2 regions of the Rhizobium sp. CB3060 genome follow, and region 2 is predicted to be linked to the other one. Evidence: riboswitches for the same ligand, from Rfam matches in the RefSeq annotation. Region 2 holds a riboswitch; the other holds the start of a gene.
What was found. Region 2 has a riboswitch for cobalamin ahead of N2601_RS08610 (DUF1636 family protein). Riboswitches for the same ligand answer to the same signal wherever they lie in the genome.

Region 1: linked by a shared signal. The riboswitch ahead of N2601_RS02250 (aromatic ring-hydroxylating oxygenase subunit alpha) and the one ahead of N2601_RS08610 (DUF1636 family protein) in region 2 are both predicted to bind cobalamin.

What each region holds. Positions count from the first base shown of each region.
Region 1 covers NZ_CP104158.1:454,583-469,452, forward strand. The annotation lists gene N2601_RS02200 (MipA/OmpV family protein) at 1-213, shown strand, start outside; gene ubiA (4-hydroxybenzoate octaprenyltransferase) at 276-1,238, shown strand; gene N2601_RS02210 (DUF6101 family protein) at 1,300-1,866, opposite strand; gene N2601_RS02215 (DUF1217 domain-containing protein) at 2,186-4,690, shown strand; gene N2601_RS02220 (DNA translocase FtsK) at 4,906-7,890, shown strand; gene N2601_RS02225 (MOSC domain-containing protein) at 7,970-8,521, opposite strand; gene N2601_RS02230 (FAD-binding oxidoreductase) at 8,574-10,004, opposite strand; gene N2601_RS02235 (L-threonylcarbamoyladenylate synthase) at 10,039-11,013, opposite strand; gene N2601_RS02240 (DUF6656 family protein) at 11,071-11,682, opposite strand; gene N2601_RS02245 (ACT domain-containing protein) at 11,783-12,196, shown strand; cobalamin riboswitch at 12,413-12,616, shown strand; gene N2601_RS02250 (aromatic ring-hydroxylating oxygenase subunit alpha) at 12,719-13,963, shown strand; gene N2601_RS02255 (hybrid-cluster NAD(P)-dependent oxidoreductase) at 13,966-14,870, shown strand, end outside.
Region 2 covers NZ_CP104158.1:1,753,157-1,768,026, reverse strand. The annotation lists gene N2601_RS08645 (hypothetical protein) at 1-99, opposite strand, end outside; gene N2601_RS08640 (FAD/NAD(P)-binding protein) at 720-2,195, shown strand; gene N2601_RS08635 (RrF2 family transcriptional regulator) at 2,402-2,872, shown strand; gene N2601_RS08630 (protein-L-isoaspartate O-methyltransferase family protein) at 2,895-3,743, opposite strand; gene N2601_RS08625 (SfnB family sulfur acquisition oxidoreductase) at 3,775-4,992, opposite strand; gene N2601_RS08620 (RBBP9/YdeN family alpha/beta hydrolase) at 5,187-5,786, shown strand; gene N2601_RS08615 (FAD/NAD(P)-binding protein) at 6,154-7,569, shown strand; cobalamin riboswitch at 7,789-8,005, shown strand; gene N2601_RS08610 (DUF1636 family protein) at 8,114-8,527, shown strand; gene N2601_RS08605 (ABC transporter ATP-binding protein) at 8,538-9,317, shown strand; gene N2601_RS08600 (ABC transporter substrate-binding protein) at 9,331-10,290, shown strand; gene N2601_RS08595 (FecCD family ABC transporter permease) at 10,356-11,366, shown strand; gene N2601_RS08590 (DUF924 family protein) at 11,442-12,002, shown strand; gene N2601_RS08585 (mechanosensitive ion channel family protein) at 12,173-14,803, shown strand.

The sequences.
Region 1 (14,870 bases), 1.3 Mb from region 2:
CGCTATAATCCGGGTGGCGGCGTGAAGTCCGTCGGCGCTGGCGGTGCGCTGACCTGGAAGGCCAGCCAAAACTGGACCACGAGCGCCTTCGTCGAATATTCCCGCCTGACCGGTCCGGCTGCCGACAGCAGCCTCGTGCGCGAGCGCGGCGATCGTAACCAATTGCTGGTCGGCGTCTCCGCCAGCTACAAGTTCAATTTCACGCTGAATTGAAAAGAGCGGGGCGTCAGCCCTGCCGCTTGACCGCGCCCGCCAGATGTCACTACTAGTCGTCTATGCAAAAGACAGGCGACATTAACGGGCGCGTCGCAGACGCATCATCCGGCAACTGGGTTTATCGCATCCTGCCTGCGGCGCTTTGGCCCTATGCGCAGCTCGCGCGCTGGGACAGGCCGATCGGCTGGCAGCTCCTGATGTGGCCCTGCTTTTGGTCGGCCGCGTTGGCGGCCAATGCCGCCGTGGCGGCGGGCCAGCCTTCGCCCGGCTTTCTGCTGATCTACCACCTCATCCTCTATTTCATCGGCGCCGTCGCCATGCGCGGCGCCGGTTGCACCTATAATGATCTGGTCGATCATGAGATCGACATGGAAGTGGCCCGCACGCGCTCACGTCCGCTGCCGTCCGGCCGGGTGACGCGCTGGCAGGCCAAGATGTTCATTGCGCTGCAGGCTCTGGTCGGCCTGCTGGTGCTGCTGCAATTCAATTGGTTCGCCGTCGTTCTCGGCATCCTGTCGCTAGCCGTCGTCGCGCTTTATCCCTTTGCAAAGCGTTTTACCGATTGGCCGCAATTCTTCCTCGGCCTCGCCTTCTCCTGGGGCGCTCTCATGGGGTGGGCCGGCCTCTTCGGCAGCCTGTCCTTTGCCCCGATCATGCTCTATGCCGCCTCCATCCTCTGGACGATCGGTTATGACACGATCTACGCGCATCAGGACAAGGAGGATGACGAGCTGATCGGCGTGCGCTCCACCGCGCGGCTTTTCGGTGATCAGACCCGCCTCTGGCTGATCGGCCTTTATGGCGCGACATTGTTTCTGATGCTGGTGTCCTTCGCCTTGGCGGGAGCAGGCTGGCTTGCCTATCTCGGCCTGATCGTCGCCGGCTGCATGTTCGCCTATCAAATCGCCGTGCTTGATATCAACGATGGCGCGCAGTGCCTTGCCCTGTTCAAGTCCAACAATCGGGTCGGCCTGATCGTCTTTGCTGGTCTTTTCCTGTCGTTCTTGTTCCTCGTCCCGTGAAAACGACAAAGCCCGGCGCTGAGAGGCCGGGCTTCGATGCGAGAGGTTATCGATAGAAGATTTACTTTCGCGCGATAATCTCGCGGCCTTCGATCTTCATCTTGACGCCGAGCTTGCCGGTCGAGCGGCGCACGAGGAAGCGCGGGCGGCGATTGGCGAAATAGGAGTGGCGGCGACGGGGCTGGATGTCGCGGGTGGCGACGCCGCCCAGATGCTCTTCCAGCGGACGGGCGACGCCGTCGGCTTCGATCATCATCATCGGAATGCGGAAGGCTTCCGACCAGGAGCGCCAGTCGGCGGCGATGTCGCTCAAATCATGGGCGACGAGGAGGGGGATGCAGAGATCGGGATCCTCATGATGCAATTCCAGCGTCACCGTGACTTCGCCGTCGCCATGGTCGATGGCGCGGGCGGCAACGCCCTTGAAGGCACGCTTCGGCAATGCGACCGACAGCGGCAGGCCACTGGACGGCAAGATCTTGCGCAGCACCGCGCCGCGTTCGTCGATCGTGATGGTGACATCACCCGCGGCACCCCGCATGGCATAGCTGACCTGTTGCGGAAAGCGCGTCGGATCCAGCCGCAGTGTGGTTCCAGCCCAATCGGGCTTCAGGACGGTATTTGTCATCTAATCTCTACCCTTGCTTTACCTGAGAGCCGGTTTTCCGGTCTTCTTACGGAGAACGTCATGTCCTCTCGTTGGGTGCAGATTAGGCGGCCCCCCTTCCAGACAGCTTAAAAATCGCGGTTAAGAAAACTTTGCGTCCTCAAATGGTTAGCAAAGTCGAATGCATCAGGGTTTCCATAACGTGAATGGGAGCGCGCAACCGGTCGTGCCGATTTGGTGCACGCGGCGGCCGAAGTATTGTAAGTCTCAGGTAAGGTTTATCTGCGAGAATGCCGATAGATTCGCCGCTATATATTAGAGATTTATTGGACGCCCGCTGATGATATCCACCTATCTTGGCTATTCGATCGCGACCCGAAGCATGGCGACGACCCTCAATCAGGTGGCATCGCAGACGCAGAACAAGCGTGCGATCGACTATTACAATGCCAATATTGGCAAAGTCACCAGCGTCGACGATTTCATGAACGACTATCAGCTCTATAGCTACGCTATGGAAGCTTACGGCCTTTCGGACATGACCTATGCCAAGGCCTTTATGAAACAGGTGCTGACCAGCGACCTCAGCGACTCCACTAGTTTCGCGAACAAGCTGACGGATTCGCGCTACAAGGAATTCGCCGCCGCGTTCAATTTCGGCACGAGCAGCGATACGACGGCGCAAACCAGTGAACAGGAAGGCGATCTGGTCGGTCTTTATCAGCAGTCCTTTACGACTGAGGAAACCAACGCCGAGACTGAAACCAATTATTACAGCCAGAACATTAGCAGCGTTAAAACCGTCGACGATCTCCTTAGCAATACGCGCTTGCGCAATTACGTGCTGCAGGCCTACGGGATCGATCCGACCTACGTGTCGAATTCAACTCTGAAAAAGATGCTGACGAGTGATGTCAGCGATTCGACCAGCTTTGTGAATCAGAACGGCAGCGCTGCCGACAAGGCGCTCGTCGCGGAATTCAATTTCAATTCCGACGGAAGCGTGAAGACGTCGACGGCGGACGCCGATACGACCTACTATCAGAACCAGATCAGCTCGATCACCTCCGTCGACCAGCTTACCTCCAATCCCAAGCTGTTCGACTATGTCAAAATCGCTTTCGACATCCCAACCTACATCACCGCTGACCAATTCAATGCCTCGGCCGAGGATGCGGGTGTTGCCAAGACGAACGGGCTCACCGATGTGATGGCGCAGTTCAATTTCCAGGCCGACGGCACGGTTGCCAGCGGTTCGCAAGCGCAGTCCTCCACTCAGCTCAGCACGACGACGGCCGCCTACGCAACCAACTATCCGGGCGGTCCGCAGACGCTCGGCCAGACGGCCGAGGTCATGAGCGCCTACAATTCCACCGTTCCCTCATACACGACCGAGGTCGGCGCTACCGATAACGATCTTTATTACAAGGATCACATCGGTTCCATCACTTCGGTCGATGAACTGACCTCGGACACCCGGCTTTTCGATTACGTCAAGACAGCCTACGGGATCGATGCGAGCACCCCCGCTATCGTATTCAAAAACGCGTTCGCCGACTCCAAGACGGCCTCCATTTTTGGCCTCACCGACGTTGTTGCGGCGTTCAACTTTCAGTCGGATGGTACGCTGGCGTCCGGCGACGTGGCGCAGTCTCAGGCCGAGATCAATGCGGCATCGACCGGCTATATGAGTAATTACGCGACGTCGCAGACGTCGCTCACCACGGATGCGGTCAACAATTACAAGACCCGCATCGCCAGCGTGAAGGATATTGACGACTTCTTCGCCACCAATGCGACCGCCGACAGCGACGATTCCAATGACGATCTTCCCGAGCTCTACCAAATGGCGCTGCGCGCTTACGGCATCAGCTCGGACGAGATGTCGAAGACGCAGATGAAGAAGGTTCTTGAAAGCGATCCCTATGATTCGAAGAGCTATGTCAACTCGCTCAAGGACACGCGTTTCACCGATCTCGCCAAGGCCTTCAACTTCGGCAGCGATGGCAAGCTGAAGCAGCCGGTCCAGGCTCTGTCGGAGACGCAGATTAATAATTACATTTCCGAATATTCCAGCGACAAGCGGGCCGGACTGACGGGCGCTCAGCTCACGAAGGCCACCAGCGACGCCAAGGATGCCGCTACCTATTTCGCGACCAATATCGTTAAGATCACCAGTGTCAGTGACCTTCTCGCTGACAGCAAGCTTACCGATTTCATCCTGACTGCCAATGGCATCGACCCGAAGAAGGTCACCACCGCCACGCTGAAGAAGGCCTTCGCCTCCGATACGACTGACTCCAAGAGCTTCGTCAACACGGATGATGGCGCTCAGTTCAAGAGCATTGTCGAGGCGTTCAACTTCGACACGGATGGAAACCTGACGGACGCGAAACAGGGTACGGCGCAAAACCAAGGCGCGATCTCTCAGACGAACGACCTCTTCCTGCATCAGACCCTCGAGGATCAACAGGGAGAGACCAATCCTGGTGTTCGCCTGGCGCTTTATTTCCAGCGTAAGGCGCCCGACATCCATTCCATCTACGACATCATGGGCGATAGCGCGCTCTATTCGGTCATGACGACGACCTTTAACCTGCCGAGCTCGATCTCCTCGATGGATGTCGATCAGCAGGCCAAGGTGTTGGGCAGCTATCTTGATGTCACCGACCTGCAGGACCCGGACAAGGTCAACAAGCTTCTGCAGCGGTTCTCCGCCATGTACGATATCGAGAACAACACCACTTCGTCGACATCGCCCGCCCTATCGATTCTGTCGGGTTCCTCGAGCGTCGGCATCAGTGCCGATACGCTGCTTTCGATCGCCCAGCTTTCCAATAAATAACGAACAGCGCCAAAATTGATGCCTCGCGCCGCTTCGATGTGCGGCGCGAAAGCCGTCGGCATACCTGTTGCAGCCGTGCCGGTATGGGTCGCCCTCGGGTTCTGGAGACGCGGAATAAGTGCGTTCGAGGCCGATAAGAAGGAACTTATTAACCGTCCTTGCCCTATTCGATTTGAGAAGCCATCGGCAATATCAATGACTGGGTTGCAGGTCTCATGCGTCTTTCTCGAACGAACATTTCGAATGCGGCAACCGGCTTCCAGCAGGAGGGTGAGCCGGACCCGGAGCAGGTCGCAGAAGAGGCCCGCCGGGCCGAGCAGATCGCTGCCCGCCGCGCATTCCTGGAAGAAAAGATCCGCAATGCGCGCGAAGCAAAGCGGCGCGCGGAAGAACAGCGCCGTGCCGAGGAATTGCGGCATGCCGAAGAAGCTCGCCTGCGAATCGCCGCCGCGCCAAAACCTGTCGTGGAGGCCTTGCAAGCCAGCACGGCGGCAAGCGGCCCCATCATGCCTGTCACGCCGCACGGGATCTCCGCAGAGGAGCTTGCCTCGCCCGGCTGGCAAAACGCCTTCCTGATGGGACCGAACGTCCGTTTCACCCGCACGCGCGAGACCGAGATCATCAGCCGGCGTCCGCCCGTGGAACCTGCGCCCACCTCGGCGCCCGCGGCCGTCAACCACGCCGCAATGCGCGTCATTGAGCCGCCGGTGCCCGAATCACATGGCTCTATCGATCGTCCGCAGATGGACCAGTCGGCAGAATTCCAACTGCCGCCATGGGAAGACATGCCGTTCGTGGGTGAGACCTTCAAGCCTACCGTAATTCAGAAATCTCCGGCGATGCAGCCGGACGCATTGGAGATGACCGTCATCGCTACCGCATTCCATAGAGCTCCCGCGATCGCGCTGGATGCCTCCTCGTCGCTGCCGAAAGTTGAAGAATCAGTCGCCGCGCCTGTGGTCGAATCGCGGCTTGCCCATCTCTCGGATTTCGCCTTCTGGGACGCCATGCCCTTCGATGGTGAATTCCTCTCCGCCATCAAGGGCAAGCCGGTCCAGCCGATGCTCGTTCCTGAGATCCAATCTGAGGTCGAATCGATCGTCGCGAAATTCCGCGTCGTCGAATGCCGCCGCCCGTCGCCTGCCGTAGACTCACCGCTACAGACCGAAATTTTAACGGCCGTTGCCTCCGCCGCACCTGCTCCGGCTATGGAGCCGGCCCCGGTCGGCGCATTCGTGATGGACGAGCTTGCCGCGCTCGAAGCTGCGGTACTGGCGCCCTTTGTGCCGGCCTCGATCGAGGCCGCAGCGCCGGTCGAAGCGGACGCAAAGGTGACGGAACCTGTCGCGTTCATCCCGCCCGCCTTCGTCACCGCAGTATTTGCCGGTGAGGCAGAGGCCATTGTCGAGGTTCAGCCGGCTGCGGCTCCGAGCCTGCCTTCTCCGGCTCCGGTCATGGTCGTCGCGCCGATACCGGTTCGCACGCCGGCGCCGGCTGCGGCCGCTCCCATGGTTGAAGCAAAGCCGGTCATTCCCGCCGTCGAAGCTGCCAAACAGCGTCTGATCGATCCGCCGCCGCCGCAGATTACACCGCGCAGGGCTAATGCCTTGGCTCTTCCGGAATGGCGGCCGATCGCCCGCAGCGGTGAGGGTGAATATGAGCTCCCGCCCCGCGAACTGCTGCAGGAGCCTGCCGCCCGGACCGGCGTGATCATGACGCAGGAAACGCTGGAGCAGAATGCCGGCCTTCTAGAAAGCGTGCTCGAAGACTTCGGCGTCAAGGGCGAGATCATCCATGTCCGTCCAGGTCCTGTGGTAACGCTCTATGAATTCGAGCCGGCCCCCGGCGTCAAATCCTCGCGCGTCATCAATCTCGCCGACGATATCGCTCGCTCGATGTCGGCTCTGTCAGCCCGCGTCGCCGTCGTTCCCGGTCGCAATGTCATCGGCATCGAACTGCCGAACGTCACCCGGGAGACCGTCTATTTCCGCGAAATGATTGAGTCCGCGGATTTCGAGAGGAGTGGCTACAAGCTGGCGCTTGGCCTCGGCAAGACGATCGGCGGCGAGCCTGTCATTGCCGAACTCGCCAAGATGCCGCATCTGCTCGTCGCCGGCACCACCGGTTCGGGCAAGTCGGTCGCCATCAACACGATGATCCTGTCGCTGCTCTATCGTATGACGCCGGAGCAATGCCGCCTGATCATGGTCGATCCGAAGATGCTCGAACTCTCCGTCTATGACGGCATCCCGCATCTGCTGACCCCGGTCGTTACCGATCCCAAGAAGGCCGTCATGGCGCTGAAATGGGCTGTGCGCGAGATGGAGGATCGCTATCGCAAGATGTCGCGCCTCGGCGTGCGCAATATCGACGGCTATAACAGCCGCGTCGCTTCCGCCCGTGAAAAGGGCGAGACGATCCATGTCATGGTCCAGACCGGCTTCGACAAGGGCACGGGTGCCCCGATCGAAGAACAGCAGGAAATGGACCTGACGCCGATGCCCTATATCGTCGTCATCGTCGACGAAATGGCCGACCTGATGATGGTTGCCGGCAAGGAAATCGAAGGCGCGATCCAGCGTCTGGCGCAGATGGCGCGCGCCGCAGGCATCCACCTAATCATGGCGACGCAACGTCCCTCGGTCGATGTCATCACCGGTACGATCAAGGCAAACTTCCCGACCCGCATCTCCTTCCAGGTGACCTCGAAGATCGACAGCCGCACCATCCTCGGCGAGCAGGGCGCTGAGCAGCTCCTCGGCCAGGGCGACATGCTGCATATGGCCGGCGGCGGGCGCATCTCGCGCGTCCATGGTCCCTTCGTTTCGGATGAAGAGGTCGAAAAGGTCGTCGCACATCTGAAGACTCAAGGGCGGCCGGAATATCTCGATACGGTCACCGCCGACGAGGAAGAAGACGACGAGGAAGAAGACACGGCTGTCTTCGACAAGGGCGCCATCGCCTCGGAAGACGGCGACGATCTCTACGAACAGGCGATCAAGGTGGTCATGCGCGACAAGAAGTGCTCGACCTCCTACATCCAGCGCCGCCTCGGCATCGGCTATAACCGCGCTGCCTCGCTCGTCGAGCGCATGGAAAAGGACGGTCTGGTCGGCCCCGCCAACCATGTCGGCAAGCGTGAGATCATCTCGGGCAACCGCAATGGCGGCGGCAATTCGGGCCAAGACGATTTCGATTGATCAAGCAGGCTGCAAGGCTAGCGCGACATGAGAGCGGCATAACGAGGCGGCTTTCCAACGGAAGGCCGCTTCTTTTTTATCAGACGCGCTCGAGCTTGATATGCGGCAGCGGCGGCAGCTCGACGCGGATGGCGTCATCGGGTTGCACGCGGCCACCCTGCGAGACGATACCCATGATGCCAGCCTTGCGGATCAGACCTCCATCGGCATCTTTATCGAGCACCGCATGCAGCAGGCCCTTCTGGAAATCGTCGATTTGCTTGCACGGGTTGCGAAGCCCAGTCACTTCCACGATCGCTTCCTCGCCGATATGCAGGCGCGCCCCTTGAGGCAGGGAAAGTAGGTCGATCCCTCGGGTCGCTATATTCTCGCCCATGTCGCCCGGAGCAACAGAGAATCCCTTTTCTGTGAGTTCGTCGAACAGCTCCTCGTGGATAATATGCACTTGACGCAGATTGGGTTGCGTCGGATCGACCGCGACGCGCGAGCGATGCTTTACCGTCACCCCCATATGCGCGTCGCCTTCCACGCCGAGCCCCGTCAGCAGTTGAATGTGATCCTTGTTCTGCTTGCTGAAACTATGCACGCCGCTGCTGCTGACTGACGTCACATATACGCGTTTGTCGCCCATGCCGAACCCTTCCATAGCGTGTTGCTACCCGTTTAAGGCAGCCAACCGGCTCTCAGATCTTGAGGACTTTTCCCGGATTCATGATCCCTGCCGGGTCGAACGCCGTCTTAATCCGGCGCATCAGATCCATCTCGATTTCAGGGCGGATCGAAGCCAGTTCGTCGCGCTTCAATTGCCCGATGCCGTGTTCGGCGGAGATCGAGCCGCCATGTTGCAGCACCAGCCCGTGCACGATCTTGTTCATTTCGCGCCAGCGGCCGATGAACTCCGCCTTGTCCGCTCCCACGGGCTGCGAGATGTTGTAGTGGATATTGCCGTCGCCCATATGGCCGAAAGCGCAGATGCGGGCGCCGGGCATGGCGGCCATCACTGCCTTCTCCGCCTCGTGCATGAATTTCGGGATCTGCGCGACCGGCACGGAGACGTCGTGTTTGATCGAGCCGCCCTCCGGCTTCTGCGCGTCCGACATGCTCTCGCGCATGTGCCACAGCGCCTTTCGCTGCGCCTCGGAATTGGCGATGGTCGCATCCTGAATCAGGCCGGCCTCGTAACCTTGCTCCAGCAGCGTCGTCATCATCCTCTCGGCGGTCTCGGCCGAATCCGATGTGGAGATATCGATCAGCACATACCAGGGATGCACTGTTTCCAGCGGATCGCGCACGCCCGGAATATGGCGAGCGGTGAACTCGACGCCGATGCGCGGCATCAGCTCGAAGCCGGTCAGCGCCGGGCCGCAGAGGCTGGCCGCATTCTTGAACAGTGTCAGTGCGTCTTCGGTCGATTGGATACCGGCAAAAGCCACCTGATGGCCAAGCGGTTGCGGGAAAAGCTTCAGCACCGCGCCGGTGATAACGCCGAGCGTTCCCTCGGCGCCGATGAAGAGGTCGCGCAGGTCGTAACCGGTATTGTCCTTCTTCAGCCGCCGAAGACCGTTCCAGATTTCGCCGGTCGGCAGCACCACTTCAAGGCCGAGGCAGAGCTGGCGCATATTGCCGTAGGCAAGAACGGCCGTGCCGCCGGCATTGGTGGAGAGATTGCCGGCGATGCGGCAGGAGCCCTCGGAGCCGAGCGACAGCGGAAACATGCGGCCATGCTCTTCCGCCGCTTTCTGCACATCAGCCAGGATGCAACCACCATCGACGATCATGGTATTGCCGACCGGATCGATGTCGCGGATGCGGTTCATGCGCTCCAATGAGAGGATGATGTCAGAGCCGCCCTCGCGTGGTGTCTGGCCACCGACAAGGCCGGTATTACCGGTCTGCGGCACGATGGCCGTGCCGGTCTCGCTGGCGAGCTTCAGGATTGCCGAAACCTCTTCTACCGAGCCCGGCTTCAGGAGCAGGGGCGATGCGCCGCGATAGAGCCCGCGATTTTCGATAAGATGCGGTGCGATCTCCGCAGGGTCCTGCACGGCATGCTTTTCGCCGACGATCGCGGCAAAGCGATCCAGAAGGGCGGAGGAGGGGGCGGAGCTGCTCATGGCGTGTCCTTTGCCGATGTGTCTTTGACCGGATTTACTCTCTGGGCGCGGCCGCGCGGCGCAGGCGGTCGTTGATGGCTTCGCCGAGGCCTTCGTCGGGAATGCTGGAAAAGGCGATCATTGCCGCGCCGCTGCCATCGGCGCGTTTCATGAAATCGAACAGATTGGCGGCGGCTTCCGCAAGATCGCCGGATGGGCTGAGATCGAGCACCATGGCCGCGTTCTCCGCACCGGCAATGTCCGGTCGCCCAAAACGGATCAACGCCTCGCCCGGTAAAACAGCAGTCGCATCGAGCCGCACCGCAGCACCTGGCGCATAGTGCGAGGCAAGCATGCCTGGCGCTTCAATGGCCGGCGAGGCGCCGTTCTTGCGCTTGAGCGGCTGACCTGCGATCCGCTCGATCTCCTCAGCCGCGAGGCCCCCCGGCCTCAGCAGGCGCATCTCCCCGTCCTCAACCTTGACGATCGTCGATTCAACGCCGACAACCGAAGCGCCGGCATCGAGGATGAGTGTAATCCGTTCGCCGAGATCGTCATGAACATGATCGGCGCTGGTGGCGCTGATCTTGCCGGACGTATTGGCGCTGGGGGCGGCGAGCGGCCGGCCGAAGGCGCGGATCAGCTCGCCAGCAAAACCCTGCGGCACACGGATGCCGATCGTATCAAGCCCCGCGGTCGCCAGCGGATGGATATCGCTTTCCGGCCGCAGCGGCAGCACAAGGGTCAACGGACCGGGCCAGAAGGCTTCGGCCAGCTTCCGCGAGATCGGGTCGAAGATCGCATGGCGTTCCGCCATGGCGAGATCGCTCATGTGGCAGATCAGCGGATTGAAGCGGGGCCGCCCCTTGGTCTCATAGATGCGGGTGATAGCAGCGGGATTGGTGGCATCGGCGGCAAGCCCATAGACCGTCTCGGTCGGCAACCCGATCGGCAGCCCCTCGGCAAGCGTTTCCGACGCCGCAGCTATAGCCGTTTCGGGATCCTGGAGAATGTCTATGTGTCGCGCCATGGCCTGACCGTTGTAGTTCAGGCCGTTCTTATGCTTTTCAAGTTTGGGGATCAATGATCAAAGCTGGCGAATGATGTCGCGGAGCTGTTCGTTGCGCGCGCCAAGCAGCAACACGTTGCGGATGGCGATCTGCGGATCGTGTGTGTGGAAGAGTACGCCGTTGCCTCGGACCTCGCGGTTGATCGTCAGTTTCTTTTCCGGCGATTCCTGATCCGGCAAGACGGCGACGGCAAAATACATCCGCGAATATTTCAGGCTGATATTTTCGAAGAAATTGTCGTTCTGCCCGATGCGGGCAAAGAAGTTGGCGATGTAGAAGGCCCAGCTCACCTCTTCATACTGCGCAAATTGCGTTCGCGCCGCAGTGACATGGCAATAACCGAGATGCGGCGTGTCCTTCAGCGTGTGATGGAAGATCAGCTTCGGAAAACGAATCGATTGGTGAAAGCTGTTCAGCCGATCGTGGGTCTTTTCGCCAGCATTCCGCAGCTTATTCGCCGTGCGCTCGGCCACTTCCTCATAGCTGAGATAGCGCCGCTCTTCGGCCAGCCAATGCGCCCTGTCGCGGGTGATGCGGCCGGTGCGCAGGAATTCGCTATGGGAGGCCGCCGGCAATTCCGGTTCCGGTTCGGCGGGCTTCTTGGCGTCGAAATATCTGAGCTTGGCCATGGCGGCACTCTCGGTATGGGTATGGATAGCAGTTAATAGATCGCCTAGCTTGAGCCGGGCTTAAGCGCGCCACGCTGGGATGTTTGGAAGGATCAGAGCCATGCCGGGTATCACCGAACTCAAACTGCTGATTGCGAGCATGAAGCCAAATCTCATTGAAGGCGAATTCGTCTTTTGCTGCGTGCCGCCTTCAATGCTGACAGACTATATCCATTTGAAGCCGATCGGAATGTTCCACGAAAAAGAGGGAATGACGCTGATCCTTCCGATCGAGGCCGCCCGGCAGGCGGGGCTTCCGGCTGAACCCGCCATGCGAATGATTAGCCTAGACGTCCATTCCTCGCTGGAGGCCGTGGGCTTGACGGCGGCCTTTGCTATGGCACTCGGAAGCGAGGGCATCAGCGCCAATGTCGTTGCGGCCTATTATCATGACCATATCTTCGTGCCGATCGCCGATGCCGAGCGTGCCATGGCGGCATTGAAGGCGCTCTCCGCCGGACAAGATCGTCCCTAAAATTCATCGCCCATCGCTCTGTCGCAATCAAGATAAAGCGTCATGGAGCGCAGAATGGTTCACACGGACGATCGTCTTGCCGGGACCGAGCTAATAGTTTGAATTGGTTCGTATTATCGCGACAAAATTCGCGTCATTTCCAAGCTTCATCTCACCTGTCGCCAATTTCGAAGCCGATGTCGCATTGCAGCAGAGCGACGCGTGAGGCGGGAGCTATGATGACCTCAATCTCAAGGTGCCGTCTATTAGGGAGGCGGAGAATTGGGAAGCCGGTCAAAATCCGGCGCTGCCCCCGCAACGGTGGTGGAGTGAGGCATGGCAGATAAAGCCACTGGGTCGAGAACAACCTGGGAAGGCGCCATGGGGTCCTCTTGAGGACCGCTCCAGAGCCCGGAAACCAGCCTTGGGGACGACAGATTTCACTGACCGCGGCGGGCAGTCGGGGGGTAATGCGTTGGGCTGTTTAAGGCCGGCCGGTGCATGTCCTCTGCCTACTGCCTGGTATTGCACGAGGATAGGCACATGGATATCGGCACCGACGTTTTGCGACAATTGAAGAACCGCCGCCAGGGTTTCAGCCTGGAGCAGGCCTTCTACACCGACCCCGATTATTTCAAGCTCGACATGGAGATGATCTACTATCGCGACTGGCTGTTCATCGGCCATGATTGCGAAGTGCCGCGGGCCGGCAATTATTTCACGGTCCAGGTCGGCGATTATCCCGTCGTTATCGTCCGCGGCCGGGATCAGGTCATCCGCGCCTTCCACAATAGTTGTCGCCACCGCGGCTCGCGTGTCTGCGCATCCGAGCGCGGTTCTTCGGCCAAGCTTGTCTGCCCTTACCATCAGTGGACCTACGAACTCGACGGTTCGCTGCTCTTCGCCCGGCAGATGGCGGAGGATTTCGACAAGAGCCAGTTCTCCCTGAAGCCGGTTCACTGCGAGAGCGTCGGCGGCTACATCTTCATCTGTCTGGCGAAAAACGCCCCGGATTTCTCCCCGGTCCGCGCCGCGATCGAGCCTTACATGGCGCCGCATCGCATCGGCGAGACGAAGGTCGCCTTCCAGAGCACCATTATCGAAAAGGGCAATTGGAAGCTGGTATGGGAGAACAATCGCGAGTGCTATCACTGCGCCGCCAATCATCCGGAGCTCTGCCGTACCTACCCGGAAGCGCCGACCATCACGGGTGTACAAGGTGCGATGAACGATCCCCTCATCACTGAGCACTGGCAGCGCTGCGAAGCCGCCGGCTTGCCGAGCCAATTCAAGATCGCACCCGATGGTCAGTTCCGCGCCGCCCGCATGCCGCTGATCGAAGGGGCTGAAAGCTACACCATGTCCGGCAGGCGCGCCGTCAAGCGGCCGCTATCGCCTGACGTCACCATCAACAATATCGGTGCGATGATCCTGTTCCATTACCCGACAACGTGGAACCATCTTCTCGGCGACCACGCCATTTCCTTCCGCGTGCTGCCGATCAGCGCCGAGGAAACCGCGGTCACCACCAAATGGCTGGTGCATAAGGATGCGGTAGAGGGCGTCGACTATGACCTCGAGGAACTGACCCATGTCTGGACGGAAACCAACGATCAGGACCGTCGCATCGTCGAGGAAAATGCCTTCGGTATACGCTCGCCGGCCTATGAGCCCGGCCCCTATTCGGAACTCCACGAGGGCGGCGTCATGCAGTTCGTCGAGTGGTACTCGAATTTCATGATCAACCGGCTGCAGGGCGATCAGGCCAAGCTGTCGGCGGTTGCCTGAGTATGAACATGACCATCTCTCTCCGTCATCAGCACCTGGATCAGATGCAGCCATGGAGCGACAGGCAGCATCTGCTCGAATGCCTGTCGGCAACGCCGGAAGCGCCCGATGTGATGACCTTCACATTCCGCTCCGACAAGGATAATTGGTTCCGCTATCTGCCGGGCCAGTTCGTAACCCTGGAACTGCCGACGGCGCCCGAGCCGGTCATGCGCACCTACACGCTTTCCTCGACACCGTCGCGGCCCTTTTCCGTGGCCGTCACGGTGAAGGCGCAGAAGGACAGCATCGGCACGCGCTGGATGTTCGAGAACCTGAAGCCCGGTATGCGCATCAAGGCTTTCGGCCCGCTCGGCGATTTCAGCCACATCCGTCATCCCGGCGAAAAATATCTCTTCGTTTCGGCCGGCTCCGGCATCACGCCGATGATGGCGATGACGCGCTACATGGCCGACACAGGGCCCTTGTCGGACATCACCTTCGTCAATTGCTCGCGCAGCCCCGCCGACATCATCTTCCGCTCGGAGCTGGAATATCTCGCCCGCTTCATGCCGAACCTCGATCTCGGCTTCATCGTCGAAGGCTGCGGCCGCACCGATCTCTGGTCGGGGCTGAAGGGCCGCATCGACAAGGCAAAGATCGGACTGCTCGCGCCAGATTTCATGGAACGCACCATCTTCTGCTGCGGCCCTGAAGTCTTCATGGATGCCGTCCGCTCCATGCTGGAAGCCCACGGCTTCGACATGGCGCGCTACCATCAGGAAAGCTTCCAGCCGGCGCAGGCGGCAACGCCGCTGGCCGAAGTCAGCGATGACGCGTCGATGGACGCGGCGACCTCGATCCGCTTCACCATGGCCGGCAGGGATGTCGCCTGCGCCCCAGGCCAGACGATCCTGCAGGCCGCGCG
Region 2 (14,870 bases):
CTCGCGCTTGGCCATGGATGTTGCCGACTTTACCGCCCTTTTCACTCCTTCGGGCTGCTCGACCGGCGTTCCCGTGAAACCTGCATTCAATTTTGGCATCGCGTTCTCCTTTTACAAAAAGGTAACTGCGGAAAAACGGAACTGTTCCTTCGACCGCGTTCTACTCCTGACGCGATCTACAGATCGCTTTCATTCGAAGCGGGATCAAAATCATAAATTTTGCAGAAGGATAGACGGCGAAAACACACGCCAAACCTTCAATTCGCCACTGCTGGGCTTTGGAGAAATTCTGCTATTCGGCCGGGGCAAACTAATGCCTCTTATGCCCGCCGCCTTCCATAACGCTGAATACGAAAATGGCTGCGAGAACCAGAACCAGCATATAGTCGAAGGGGGTGAGCAGGTGCAGCAGTTCCATGATGTTTCTCCTCCCAGAGAACATGTATTAGAACAATCGGTAGTATGTGCCTTTGTTCCGTGTATGCCAAGGTTTTCACATCCTGCGGTGCGATAACGCTGTTGTGCGAGGCACAAAGAAGTCCTTATTTGCATGGATGTGTCGGCGGTCACGGATGGTCAGCAGCCGGTTGGAACCATCGCGCTGCCATCGGCATTCTATTGTCAATAAAATTTATAGAGTATATTCCTATGCCGTAGGCATTTTCGGTTGCCGCCGGCGAAGTGTTCGGCGCAATCGATCGATCTGGAAGGATTTGGCGATGACCACTTGTTCTGACGATCAATCGCGTGATCGGCCCGTCATCGCAATCATCGGCGGCGGCATTTCGGGGGCGGCGGTTGCTTTTCACTTGCTGCAATCGGAAGCGCTGCAGCCCGGTCAACTCTTCATTTTCGAACCGCGCGCCAGGCTCGGGGCGGGGCTTGCCTATGATACCCGCGACCCCGCGCATCGCATCAATGTGCCGGCAGCTAAGATGAGCCTGTTTCCTGACGATCTCGAACATTTCCAGCGCTGGCTTCAAGAGAATAATGCGCTGGAAGGCGACCAGACGGCGGTCGCGGCGAATGGCAGCCTGTTTCCGCGGCGCGGGCTTTTTGGTCGTTATATCAATGCCATGGTGCAGCCTTTTATCGATGGCGGTGCCATCACCCATGTCGCGGAAAGGGTTGCGGATGTCCGGCGGCTGGATGACCGATGGGTGATCACGGGCGAGGCAGGGCGGCGCTTGGAGGCGGATATTCTCGTCATCGCCACAAGCCATCCGTCGCCTCTGCCGCCGCGGTCATTGCAAAATGCGCTTGCCGGTCATCCGCGTTTCGTCGCGGACCCGACGCGGCCGGATGCGCTCGATGCCATCCGCCCCGGCGATCGGGTGTTGGTGGTCGGTAACGGCCTGACCTCCGCCGACGTCATCGCCTCGCTGGAGCTGCGTGGTCATAAAGGACCGATCACCGCAATTTCCCGACGCGGGCTGCGATCGCGCGGGCATGCGCCGGTGAAGCAGGAGTTGTTCGGCGATTTCGTCAGTCAGCCGTCACGGACAGCGCTTGATCTTCTGAGGCGCGTGCGCGCCGCTATTCGTAAGGCAGAAGGCGAGGGATGGACTTGGCATGCGGTGATCGATCAGGTGCGCGCGCAGGGAGGAGATTTATGGCAGGCAATGCCGCTCAGCGAGCGTCGTCGTGTGGTGCGGCATTTGCGGCCCTTTTGGGATGTGCATCGCTTCCGTGTCGCGCCGCAGGTCGAGGCCGTCAGTGAGGAGGCGATCAGCACCGGCAGGCTCGATGTACTCGCGGCTTCCGTCGCGTCCGTAGAGGCGAAGGGCGAGGTGATCGACTGTACGCTTCGGCTCAGCCGCTCGGGCAGGAGCCTCGATCGCCAATTCGATGCGGTCGTCGTGACGACCGGGCCGGGCCATCGCGGCATTCTGGGCTCGCAAGGCTGGATCGGCGCCCTTGCGGATGCGGGCTATCTCGCCATCGATGCCACAGGGCTCGGCCTTGCCTGCAATACGGCATCGCTGGCGCTCGGCGCTGATGGTAAGACGGCACCGTCGCTGCTCATTTCCGGACCTTTGGCGCGGGGCACTTTCGGCGAACTTATGGGCCTGCCCGAAGTGGTCGAGCATGCCGTTTTTGTCGCCGAACAGGTGGCGTCGGCGATTGCCCAAAATGCCCCCGAACACACCCAGCGCAAGCATAACAAGCCAAAAGTCGATAGCAGCGCCGCGTAAAGGTAGAAAAAAGTGCAAAAACGTTGCTTGAGCGATACATTTGCCCAAATTTACTCATATAAACTATACAATTTGTGAGTTATTATCTTGTTCGCACGGGGCGGCGGCGTTACTTCCGAGGTCAATGACGAACAGGACAAGCCGGTTGAGTCTCGATCGAATCGTGCCGGGCTTACAACAATCGACTTTGCAGTAAGTGGATAGCGATGCTCACGAAAAAAGGAAAATACGGGTTGAAGGCGCTGGTGGACCTGGCACGCCTCGGGCCGGGCGAAACTGCGTTTATCAACGACATCGCGTCCCGCAATAATATCCCGAAGAAATTCCTTGACACCATCCTGTTGGAACTGCGCAATGCCGGCGTGCTGCGCTCGAAGAAGGGGCCAGGCGGCGGCTATTCGCTATCGCGCCCTGCCTCCGATATCCGCATCGGCCATGTCATCCGCACGCTCGACGGTCCGCTCGCGCCGATCCGCTGCGCCAGCCGCACGGCCTATGAAGCCTGCGACGATTGCGCCGATCCGGAGCGCTGTCATGTGCGCCGTTCCATGACGGAAGTCCGCGACGCGATCGCGGCGATTCTCGACAATATGACGCTCGAACAGTTCGTCGCCGGCGGCGGGCCTGGAATCGAAATCGAAGAGCAGGAAGATTATCGCGCTTCGAATATCGGCTAACCCATTGGGTTCCCGAACAAGCTTATTGTTCGCCGTCACCGGCTTTTGAGAACCAAAGATCCCTGTAGATCGCGGCGGCGGATTCATCGGGCGCGCGATCCTCGGTCAGCCAAACCTTCCGGATCGACCAGGCGTCGTCACGGCTCGGAGACTTGCTGCATTGGTCCACATCCGAGGCGCCGACGCAGGGAATGAACCATGACGGCATCAAAGGCCGCGCTGCGTAGCCAGTTTCCGTGCGGGTGATCAGGACAGCAAGCCCTGCCTTCTTGCTGGCTTGCCACGGAAAGATGATCCGGCCTGCGGGCCGCAATGCTTTAAGCCACGATGCCGGTGGGGCGATTACGCCGGCATTTACGTAGATGAGATCGGCATTCGGCAGCGCCAGAGTGGTCGCATCGCCATGGACGAGGGAAATTCCCTCGAATGGCTCCAGATTTGCGCGTGCACGGTTGGCCAAATCCTCTTCGATTTCGAACGCATGAACATGGCCATTTGGCAGCACCAGCATCGACAGGAGCGCCGTATAGTACCCCGTCCCCGCGCCAATATGGATTACGGTGTCGCCGGACTTCGGGGCGGCAACCCCGATCCAGGCCGCATGCAGGAACGGCTCCCCATTATTGATGCCTTTGGTTCTGTCCAAAGCGACGAGCGCATTCTGATAAAGAATGGAGGGATCGGCGCCGGGCGTTTCAATGTAGCGCCGATTGACCTTTATCTGCCAAGGCCCAGGACCCAGGAACGCTTCGCGCGGTACAAGCTCGAAAATCCGCTCAAGCCTTTCATCATGGGAATTGCTGGCGGCAGCCATCATTTTCGCGTGAAAGGCCCGTATCTCTTCCAAACTGGCACGGCGATTTGCAGTCACGGTCTCTCTCCACCTTCCGATACAAAATTCGTCAGAGCGTCCAGTTCTTCGGCGGTGTTACGCCGTTGAGATGATAGTTGCCGACGATGTGATATTTCCAGCGAACCGGGTCGTGCAGCGTGTGGGTGCGGGCGTTGCGCCAATGACGGTCGAGATTGAGGCCGATGCGGGTCGAAGAGGTGCCAGCGAGCTCAAACAGTGTATTCGAGGCTTCGATGGCTATTTCCGTCGTCAGGGTTTTCGCGGCAGCCACAGCAAGTGTGGCCTCGATCACATCATCTTCCGTTGGATTGATCTGAGCAACATCGATCTTCCTGCCGGCGCGTTCTAGCATGGCTGCGGCTGCCTCGATGCGAATGGCGATCTGGCCGATCCTGGCGATGGTCAGCGGATCATCGGCCGCTCGCTCGACGCCGCTGTCCATCCAGGGGCGTGCGTGCGTTTTCACAAACTCCACGGTCTCGGTGAAAGCGGCGCGGGCAATGCCGAGATCGATGCCGGCATGGATAATTTGGCCGACCGAACCGATGGTCGTCGCCCGCTCGAAGCCCTTGTGATGCGCGACGACAGCGTCGGCGTTAACGTAGACATTATGCAGAATGGTGGTGCCGCTGCCGGATGTGCGCTGACCGAAACCGTCCCAATCATCCATGATCTGGATGCCTTCAGCGCCACGCGGGACAAGTGCCAGGGTGAGTTCGTCGTCTGCGTTCAGCGCAAAAATACCGATCCAGTCGGCGAAAAGTACGCCGGTGGAATAGAATTTGCGGCCGTTGACGCGATAGCCCAACCCGTCCGATGTCAGGCGCGTGTTGTATTGACCGGCCGTTCCGGTGCCGACTTCGGAAAATGCATTGCCGAAGCGGTCACCGGCCAGCGCCCTGGTAAAGAAGAAATTCTTCTGTTCCTCGCTGCCATCGACGCGAAGCGCTTCCAGAATGTAGAAATGGCTCTGCGGAATCTGGGCGATCGAAGGATCGGCTTCGGCCAGAATGGCTATGATTTCGGCAAGAACGGAGTTGGAAATATCGATGCCGTCATATTCGGACGGAGTGGTGATGCCGAGCAGGCCGGATTGCGACAGGGCCTCCAGCTCCTCGTAGGGCAACACCCGGTTGATGTCGCGGTCGCTTGCCTGCCGTGCAAATTGGATGGCCAGCGATCGCGCGATTTCCAGCGCTTCCTCGTCGCTTTGAATGCGGTGTGCGAGCGGTCTGGTGCGCTCGTGCAACTGTGAAACAGTTCCCATTCATAACCCCATCAACGATGGCATATCAGTGACTTAGCTATGCGAAAGCGCTATGATCGTAATTTCTATAGATCTACTATACAATAGATTTTCTTTGCTTATGCAGATTTCGCTATCCGCCATAATAGGCACCGAATGGAGAAATTGTAAGCGGGCGGCTCAATGCAGCCATCGCTCGCATCCAGGAGAGCGCCGTGGTCGCGACACTGATTCTTCCGGGTTTAAACGGCTCCGCCGAGGGGCATTGGCAGCGCCATTGGGCGCGTGATAAGACCTCTGCGGCCATCGTCCGTCAGGCTTCATGGTCGAGGCCGGTGCTGGAACACTGGTTGGCGGCGCTGGAGAGAGAGTTGGAGCGGGTGGAAGAAGCCTGGCTCGTCACGCATAGTCTCGGATGCCTGCTTGCCGCAAATCTCGCAGATCGCCCCGCCGCCCGGCATGTGAAAGGCGCTTTTCTTGTGGCTCCCTGTGATCTCGACCGGACGGAGAGGCTGCATCCCGGCGCCATCGATTTCGGCACAATGCCGACTAAAGCTCTGCCATTTCCGAGCTTTGTCGTTGGCAGCCGCGATGATCCGTACATGGATTTCGTCGAGCTTCGGCATCATGCCGCGCGATGGGATAGTGAGCTTCATGATCTCGGCCATGCCGGCCACATCAATATCGCCAGCGGTTTTGGCCGATGGGAGCAGGGCTTCCAACTCTTTTCCGCGTTCACGAAGGGGGTCGAGGATCGGCAATTCAGGCGGGCAAGACCACCGTTGCACGACGTCCTGTGCGGGGCCATGCCATAAGCGTCGTCTTCCATGAAAAATGCGGTCGCAAGAAAGCGCTTGCTACCGGCGCATTTTCGCGCTTTCATATACGACTAAATAAGTAGACAATAGCGACAATGACATTTGTCGAGCCGTCAATGGCTCGATGTGTGTCCAGGTTGACGAAGGCAACGGGCTTCCTAGCTTGAATGGGAGCCCGCCCAGAGCATCCCGTCAGGTAGAGGGATGCCCTGGATTCAAGAACCAGAGCGTCCAATGCGTTTACGACGCGCGGCGCTCTAGCGGCCGAGCGTTTGATGGCCGCGAGCTGTGTGCGGGTCACAGGCAAAGTATCAGCGTGCCCTCAGAAAAGCATGATCGACCACCTCTTGCCCCAGGAGTTGATATGACGGTTCAGGGACTTTTTTCTGCCAGGGCAAATGCCTCGGCGCAGGCCTATGCGATGCCGCGCATCGCTGTCATCGGCCGCGGCTTTTCCGGCATGATGACGGCGATCGCCTTGATGAAGACGGTGCGGACGCCTTTTCATCTGCAGCTCTTCGACCCCAATTCCAGCGTCAGCGGCGGTCAGGCGTTGGCTTCCGGCCATAGCAGCGAAATCCTGAACAGCCGTGTGCGCGATCTCTCGGTTTCCGCTGGCGATCCCGATGATTTCAACGATTGGCTCTGTAGCAATGCCGCGTTCCGCAGTGCCGTGCCGGCGGCCATACCGGGCTTTTTGCAGATATTCGTCCCCAAAAGCATTTTCAGCGACTATGTGTACCAGCGCTTTTCCGAGGCATTGTCCTCGCGGCGGGATATTGCGGTGCAGGTCAGCGGCGAGACGGTGATCGGCCTTCGCCGCAGCCATGGCGACCGCTTTTTGGTGGAGAGCGCCGGCGCCGTCTATCCCCCGTTCGACACCGTGGTCCTGGCGACTGGTTACGGCATTGCCGATCACGAGCCGCAGAGCGGCGAACCGGTGGCGACGCCGACGACGGTCCGCGCCCGCCGCCTAGTGTCGCGCCCGCATACGGTCTTGCTCGGTAGCGGTCTGCGCGTCGTGGACCGGCTGCTGCAGATGCGCGACAACGGCTATGATGGGCAGATCACCATCGTTTCGAGACACGGCTTTCTGCCGCAGAGCCACACCCGCAGCAATGCCGATCCGGTCTTTCCTGCAGAAGCAATGCCCGGCAGTCTCAGCGAGATTGTGCGTTTTATTCGGCGGGCTTGCGAGAATGCGGAGGCGAGCGGGCAAAGCTGGCAATCCGTCATGAACGGCCTGCGCAAACATGCGCGCTCCCTTTGGCGCTCGCTGCCGGCCGGACAGAAGCAGCAATTCAACCGCCATCTGCGCGCCCTTTACGACAGCCATAGAAACCGTCTGCCGGAGGCTCTGTATGTCCGGCTGAGGCAGGAGCTGGCGGAGGGTAATACGCTGTCGCGTTGCGGGCAATTTCTACGGCGCACGCCGACCGGATTGATGCTGAAGCCGGCCGGTCAGCAGGGCGTGGAGCAGATCTATGCCGACGAGGTGATCGATTGCCGCTGCCGGGAGCCCGATCTCGATACGCCATTGATGCGGAGCCTGATCAACGCGGGCCTCGCCACACAGGATGAACTCGGTCTTGGCCTTGCTGTCGAAGCAACGGGCGCGCTTTCCACAGATGGCCGCATAATCGAGGGACTTTTCGCCATCGGCCCGCTGGGGCTCGGCAGCCTGCCGGACATCGATCTCGTGCCCGAGATCGTCACGCAGGCCTATGCGGCCGCCGAAGGCGTGGCGGCCCGGTTCTATCCGCAGTGCAAGGCGGTGTGATTGGGATTTTTGTCGCTCGCCTAAACTCGGAGGCGAGGTCATTTGCCATGTTCAACAGCCCTTATGAATACGAGCTTCGGCCTCATCGCCATGCCTTATTTTTTGATTGAAATTAGTAACGTAATAACATAACAAATGCGCTTGCCATTCACGCCAGCCGGAATTCGGGGACAAGTGCAGACCTCAATGACACTACCATTGCTCGCTTCGATTTTCTGTGAGATGAACCATACCGATGGTGCTGCCGCCGGAATCATCCGGAGGGCGGCTGAAAAGGGAACACGGTGCGGATTACCCATCAGGGGCCAAAACCGTGGCTGCCCCCGCAACTGTAAGCGGAGAGCGCGTTCGCGACATGCCACTGGCTTCATGCCGGGAAGGTGCGAACGGGCTGTGACCCGCGAGCCAGGAGACCTGCCATCGATGACGTCAACCGCAACGGACGGGGTGTTCCGATGGAAATTCAGTGGTTGGGCGAGGGCGCGTTTGTGTCCGCAGGCCCTATCTTGACTTTGCCTCCGGCGAGATCTCCGGGAGGCTTTTCATGGATACAGCGAGAGAGCAGACGCATCGGATCACCGTATGCACGAATTGCCGTCACGTCGGCGCGCCATGCCGTCCCGGTCTTGATTTGCTGAAGCATCTACAGGCCGCCATTACCCAGGCTGGCGCGGCACTTTCCGACGATTTCAGTCTGGAGGGCAGCGTTTGCATGGCCGGCTGCGATCGGCCATGCACCGTCGCCTTCCAGGCAACGGCAAAGGCGACCTACCTCTTCGGCGACATCGCGGGCGAGGCGGATATCGGGGCACTCGTCTCCTTCGCCGAGCTTTACCGCGATCGGCCCGATGGCCTGACACGGGAAGGCGAACGCCCGAAAATGCTGGGCGGCAAGACATTGGCGCGCATTCCGGCTGCGATCGTTTCGGCCGAACGCCAAGCAACGCTCTTGCAGTAGGAGCGGGGTCATGCTGGAAAAATGCTTGCGACTGGAAGCTGACGGCGTCACCTGGGGCCCGCATAAGGGTAAACCGATCATCCGGGACATCAGCCTGTCCGTCAAAGCTGGTGATCGGCTGGCAATCATCGGCCCGAACGGGGCGGGTAAATCGACCCTGCTGCGCTGCCTCTATCGTGGTATCCGGCCGCAACGGGGTTGCGTGCGTCTCGACGGCATCGATCTCTGGTCGATCGGCCCGCGCGAGGCGGCGCAGCGTATCGCCGTCGTCCTGCAGGAGACGCCGGGCGATTTTCCCTTTAGCGTCCGCGATGTGGTGATGATGGGCCGCATTCCCCATCGCAAGGGCATGGCGCGTTGGAGCGAGGAGGATCATGCGGCGACCGCGGCAGCACTTGTCCGCCTGGAGCTCAAGGATCTGGCGCTCCGGCAATTCGCGTCGCTTTCGGGCGGCGAAAAGCAGCGGGTATTGATTGCCCGCGCGCTGGCGCAAGAGCCGGAGCTGATTATCCTCGACGAGCCAACCAACCATCTCGATATCCGCCATCAGCTCGAAATACTGGAGCTGCTGAAAGGCCTTGGTCGGACGATCATCACGACCTTGCACGACATCAATCTCGCCGCCGATTTCGCCACGCATGTCGCAGTGCTCGATTTCGGCCGTCTGAGCGGCCATGGCTTGGCAATCGAGGTTCTGACCGCCGAGCGCATCTCATCCGCATTCCGTGTCGAAGCGAGCCGTCAGGTCGTGGGCGACACATCCCATCGTTTTACGTTTTCTCTTCGATAATTTGGAGCCATCCATGTCTTTCCGCATGTCCTTGTCCGCTACCGCCTTGCTGCTCGGCACGTTCTTTGCCGGCGGTGCTTTGGCCGAGCCCGTCACCGTGCGTAGCTGCAATCGCGATGTCACTTTCGACAAGGCGCCGGAGCGCGCCGTTTCCAACGATGTCAACCTCACGGAAATGATGCTGGCGCTGAAGCTAAGGGATCGCATGGTCGGCTACACCGGGGTTTCCGGCTGGAAGACGCTGGATGAGAAGCTGCGGGACGGCATCAAGGAAATGCCGGAGCTGTCGCCGAAATATCCAACCAAGGAAGTGTTGCTCGGAGCCAATGCCGACTTTTATTTCGCCGGCTGGAACTACGGCATGAAAGTGGGCGGCGAAGTGACGCCGGAGACTTTGGCGCCCTTCGGCATCAAGGTCTATGAGCTCACCGAATCCTGCATCTTCGTCATGCAGAAGAACAAGCCGACCATGGACGACATGTTCGTCGACCTGCTCAATCTCGGCAGGATTTTCCGTGTCGAGGATAGGGCGGAGGCCCTAGTGGCGGATTATCGCAAGCAGCTTGGCGGTATCCAGGCGAAGATCAGCCGTGCCGAGAAGCCGACCCGTGTTTTCGTCTATGATTCCGGTGAGGAAAAGCCCTTCACCTCGGGCCGCTATGGCATCCCGACGGCAATGATCGAAGCGGCCGGCGGCACCAACGTCATGGACAATGTCGAAAAGAGCTGGACGGAGGTCTCCTGGGAGCCTGTGATCGAGAAAAACCCCGAGGTCATCGTCATCGTTGACTACGGCGAAGTCACGGCGGCCCAGAAGATCGCATTTCTGAAGAACAATCCGGCTTTCAAGACCATCGACGCGGTGAAGAACGACCGTTTCGTCGTGCTTCCCTATGTCGAGGCCACGCCGGGACCGCGCAATATCGAGGCGATCGCAACGCTGGCGAAGGCTTTCCACCCGGAAGCGATGTAACGAACGACAATGCCGATCCGTCCAGTCGATCACTGAGCGGATCGGATCGCTTCCTGGATTTTCGCATGCGTATTGGCCTTCCCATTCTAATCCCTCTCCTGGTCGCTCTCCTCGCCATGTCGATCACGGCGGGCGTTTCCTTCGGTGCGGCACCGATCCCGTTTGCGACCGTCTGGTCGATCGTCGGCAACAAGCTGCATGCCAGCTTGTTTCCAATCACCTGGTCGGGCGGACAGGAAAGCATCGTTTGGGACGTCCGTTTTCCGCGCGTCATTCTCGCGTTGCTCGTGGGTGCCGGGCTTGCGGTCACCGGAGCTGTGCTGCAGGCTTTGACGCGAAATCCGCTGGCCGATCCGCATCTTCTCGGCGTTTCCTCAGGTGCCGCTTTCGGTGCTATCCTGGCGCTACTGCACACCGGGCTCATCCTTGGGCTACTGACCGTACCCTTATTCTCCTTCGCCGGCGCGCTACTCGCGATCGCCGCCGTAGCGCTGGTGACCCGGCTGACGCGCTCGCAATCAGCCGACCGGCTGATGCTGTCTGGCGTCGCCGTCGCCTTTGTCTTTACCGCGCTCGGCAATCTCCTGATTTTTCTCGGCGACCCCAGGGCGGCCAATACCGTTGTCTTCTGGATGCTCGGTGGTTTGGGGCTGGCGCAGTGGCAGCATCTGATCTATCCGGCCGGCGTGCTGCTTGTCTGCCTTGCCGTGCTGATGCTGAAATCACGGGAGCTCAACGCGCTTGCCATGGGCGATGAGACGGCAGCGACGCTCGGCATTGCCGTCTCGCAATTCCGCTTCATGCTGTTTGTTGTCACGGCGCTGCTGACGGGCGTCATGGTCGCTTTTTCGGGCGCGATCGGCTTTGTCGGACTGATGGTGCCGCATTTCGTCCGGCTTCTCGCCGGCGGCGACAACGTCCGTGTCGTGCCGCTTAGCGCCGCCTTCGGGGCACTGACATTGGTCTGGGCCGATATTGCTGCGCGGCTTGTCATGGCGCCGGAGGACATGCCGATCGGCATCGTTACCGGTCTGGTCGGCGGCATTGCCTTCATTCTGATCCTGCGAAAAAGGTGACCAACGGGCGGCGTTCACCATTGCCACCCGCCGCTCGTGGACCTATCTCCCGACGGGCATGCCGGGAGGGAGCGAATGGCCGCAGATCCGATTGTTTGTACGCCAGAGGAAGTGCTGAGCTTCTGGTTCGAGGAGTGCACGAGCGAGGATTGGTTCCGCTCCACCGTTGCTCTTGACGAAGAGATGCGCCGTCGGTTTCGCGACACGCATCTGGCATTGGCGGCTGGCGTGCCGGATCTGTGGTGCGTAACGCCCGAAAGCCGGCTGGCAGCGGTCATCGTCCTCGATCAGTTCGCCCGCAACATCTATCGCGGCACGCCGCTGGCCTTTGCGACGGATGGTTTGGCTTTGCAGGAGGCGAAAGAGGCTTTGCAGCTCGGCGCAGATCGAGGGATGCCGGCGGAACGACGGATATTCTTCTACTTGCCTTTCGAGCATGCCGAAGACCTGGCCGAACAGGATCGGTCCGTGGCACTTTTCCGTTCGCTCGGCCTTGAAGAGCAGATCGACTATGCGGTTCGCCATCGCGCCATCATCGCCGCCTACGGCCGCTTCCCGCATCGCAATGTCTTCCTTGGCCGGGTGTCGACAGAGGCTGAGAAAGACTATCTCGCCGAGCCTGGAGCAGGATTCTGAGGGAATAAAGGTGTAAATGCCTTTGTGTCGCCTTTCTTTGCCTTACAAGGCGTAGGCCAAGGGAATATGAAATTCGCAATCACAGTTTAGGAAGATCCGATCTTCCGTTTTTTCGTGCGGCGAATCCGTTTACTCGTCGCCGGCGACTTTACTGCGACGAGGAGCTTTGCTTGCGCCCGCTGAAACACCGTCTCCGTTTTTTGCCCGTGCTGCTTATGGGGCTGAGCGCAGCCATTGTTGCCGGCCCTTTGATGGGCGGGCAGGCTTTTGCGCAAAGCCAGCAGCAGGCACAACCGACGCAGCAACCGGAACAGCAGCCCGCAGGCCAAGCGCCGCAGTCGGCGCAGCTCGCCAACGGTTTGCTGGAGACTGCCGTTGCCGATCTCGCCAAGGCAAAGAAGGACTTCGCCTCGATCGAAGGTGACTCCAAGGAAGAGGGCGCTGATGACAATGCGCTGGTCGCCCTTTCCGGCCGGGCGGACGAGCTCAATCGCTCCGTAGCGGCGATTTCGGCGCGGTTGAAGCCGCGCACTACCGAGATTGACGCGCGCCTGACACAGCTCGGTGCGCCGCCCAAGGAGGGGCAGCCGCCGGAAGCCGCGATCGTTACCCAGGAGCGCGACCGTCTCAACGCCGAACGTTCGCAGATCAGCGCCGTGACTGTCGACGCCGACAATCTCGTTGCTGCGAGTAACCGGCTTGTGATGCAACTTGTCGAAGTGCGCCGCAAGCTGTTTGCCGAGACGCTGTTCAAGCGTACTGGCGTTTCCGCCACCACATTCGAGGATGCTGGAACGGCCTTTGTCAACGAGGGCGTAGAGTTCAGCACTGCCGTAACAAGCTGGATCGGCTTTGTCGTGAAGGCGAAGCTTGGGTCGCTTATGGCTGCCCTCTTCCTGTCGCTTGGTGCGGCGTTGATTTTTCTGTCCGGAGGCTACCGGTTGTTCCGCAGATATTATGTGCGGGACGAAAACATTGAAAATCCGCCCTATATTAGCCGCCTCTCGGTCGCCTTCTGGTCGACGCTGATCCGCACGCTGTCGCTGGTCGCATTCCTCGTTACGTCCTTTTTCTTCCTGTCGAATTTCAACGTGCTGCGGCCGGATATCGCGCCTGTCCTGGCCGCTCTCTTCGGCTTCATCGGACTGGTCTATTTCGTCGGCCGCCTGGCCAATGCCGTTTTTGCGCCCTTCAGGCCGCATTGGCGGCTCGTCAAGCTGTCCAACAAAGGTGCCCGCTCGCTGAGCTGGTGCATGCAGGCCATGGCCGTCGTCAACGGTCTTGATTATGTTTTCGACCGCATCAGCGAATCCATGGGATCGCCGGTTGTCGTCACGGTGGCGAAGAGCTTCTTTGCGGCTCTGTTGATCGGTCTTATTCTGATTGCCGCCTCCTTCGGTTCGCCGATCCTTGCAAAGAACGGCAATCCCGATGCTCCAGGCCGTCGTTGGCCGCATGGCATGGCGATCATCCTTCGGGTGCTCGGTACATTGCTGATCTTCACGGCTTTTATCGGCTATGTCGGCCTGGCGCGCTTCATTGCAACGCAGTTGATCGTCACCAGCGCCGTTCTGGCGACCATGTATCTCGGCTTCCAGCTCGGCAAGTCGGTGTCGAGGCAGGGCGTTTTTGCCGAGACGATCATTGGACGTTTCCTCGAAAGCCGTTTCGCGCTCGGCGACGTTGCGCTCGATCAGGCTGGTCTCGGGGCCGGCCTTGCGACCTATGCCGTCGCGCTTATGACCGGCATTCCGCTGATCCTGCTGTCCTGGGGATTCCATATCCAGGATCTGGAGCTGATTGCCTATCGTCTGTTCACCGAAATCCGCATCGGCAACATGTCGATTTCGCTGGTCGGCATTTTCGCTGGCGTTCTGCTCTTTGCCGGCGGTTATCTCGTGACGCGTTGGTTCCAGCGCTGGCTGGACAGCAACGTCATGGCGCGCGGCCAGGTGGACTTAGGTGTCCGCAACTCTGTGAAGACCGGCATCGGCTATCTCGGCGTAGCGGTGGCGTCTATCATCGCCATTTCGGCTGCCGGCATCGACCTGTCGAGTCTGGCGCTCGTCGCCAGCGCGCTCTCGGTCGGTATCGGTTTCGGCCTGCAGAATATCGTGTCGAACTTCGTCTCGGGCCTGATCCTGTTGGTCGAGCGGCCCTTCAAGGTCGGCGACTGGATCGTCTCGGGTACCTCGGAAGGCATCGTCAAGCGCATCTCGGTACGCGCCACTGAGATCGAAACCTTCCGCAAGCAGTCGATCATTGTGCCGAATTCGGAGCTGATCAACGGCTCCGTCGGCAACTGGACGCACCGCAACCGCTTGGCGCGCTCTGAAATCCCGGTTTCCGTCAGCTTCGATGCCGATCCGCAGAGGGTGATGGACATTCTGCTGGAGCTGGTGCGCGACATCCCGAAGGTGCTCAGAAATCCCGAGCCGCATGTCGAATTCCTGCGCATCGGTCCGTCCTCGCTCGATTTCGAAATGCGCTTCTATCTCTCCGATCTCTCCGACGGCATGGAAATCCGCAACAATCTGCGCATCGATATTCTGAAACGGTTTCGGGCGGAGGGGATTGCTATTCCCTATCCGCATCAGGAGCTGCACATCGTCCGCGACAGCAAGCGCGGCAGGCAGACCGATCTGCTGGCGACCACCAATCTGGCCGACTCCGCAGATGGGCCGGAAGTCGTCAATGAAGATGTCGTGAAAGACATCGCTCCGCAGGTCGAAGAGGAACTGCCGGAGCCGCTGGAGGTCAGGAGCGGCACTCGTCGTCGCGGCAAGGCATCTGCCCAGTGATGTGATCGCACGGCGTGGCAGCGGGCGAGGGCGGTTGATGACCTTATCCGAGCGGCAACGTCCAGAG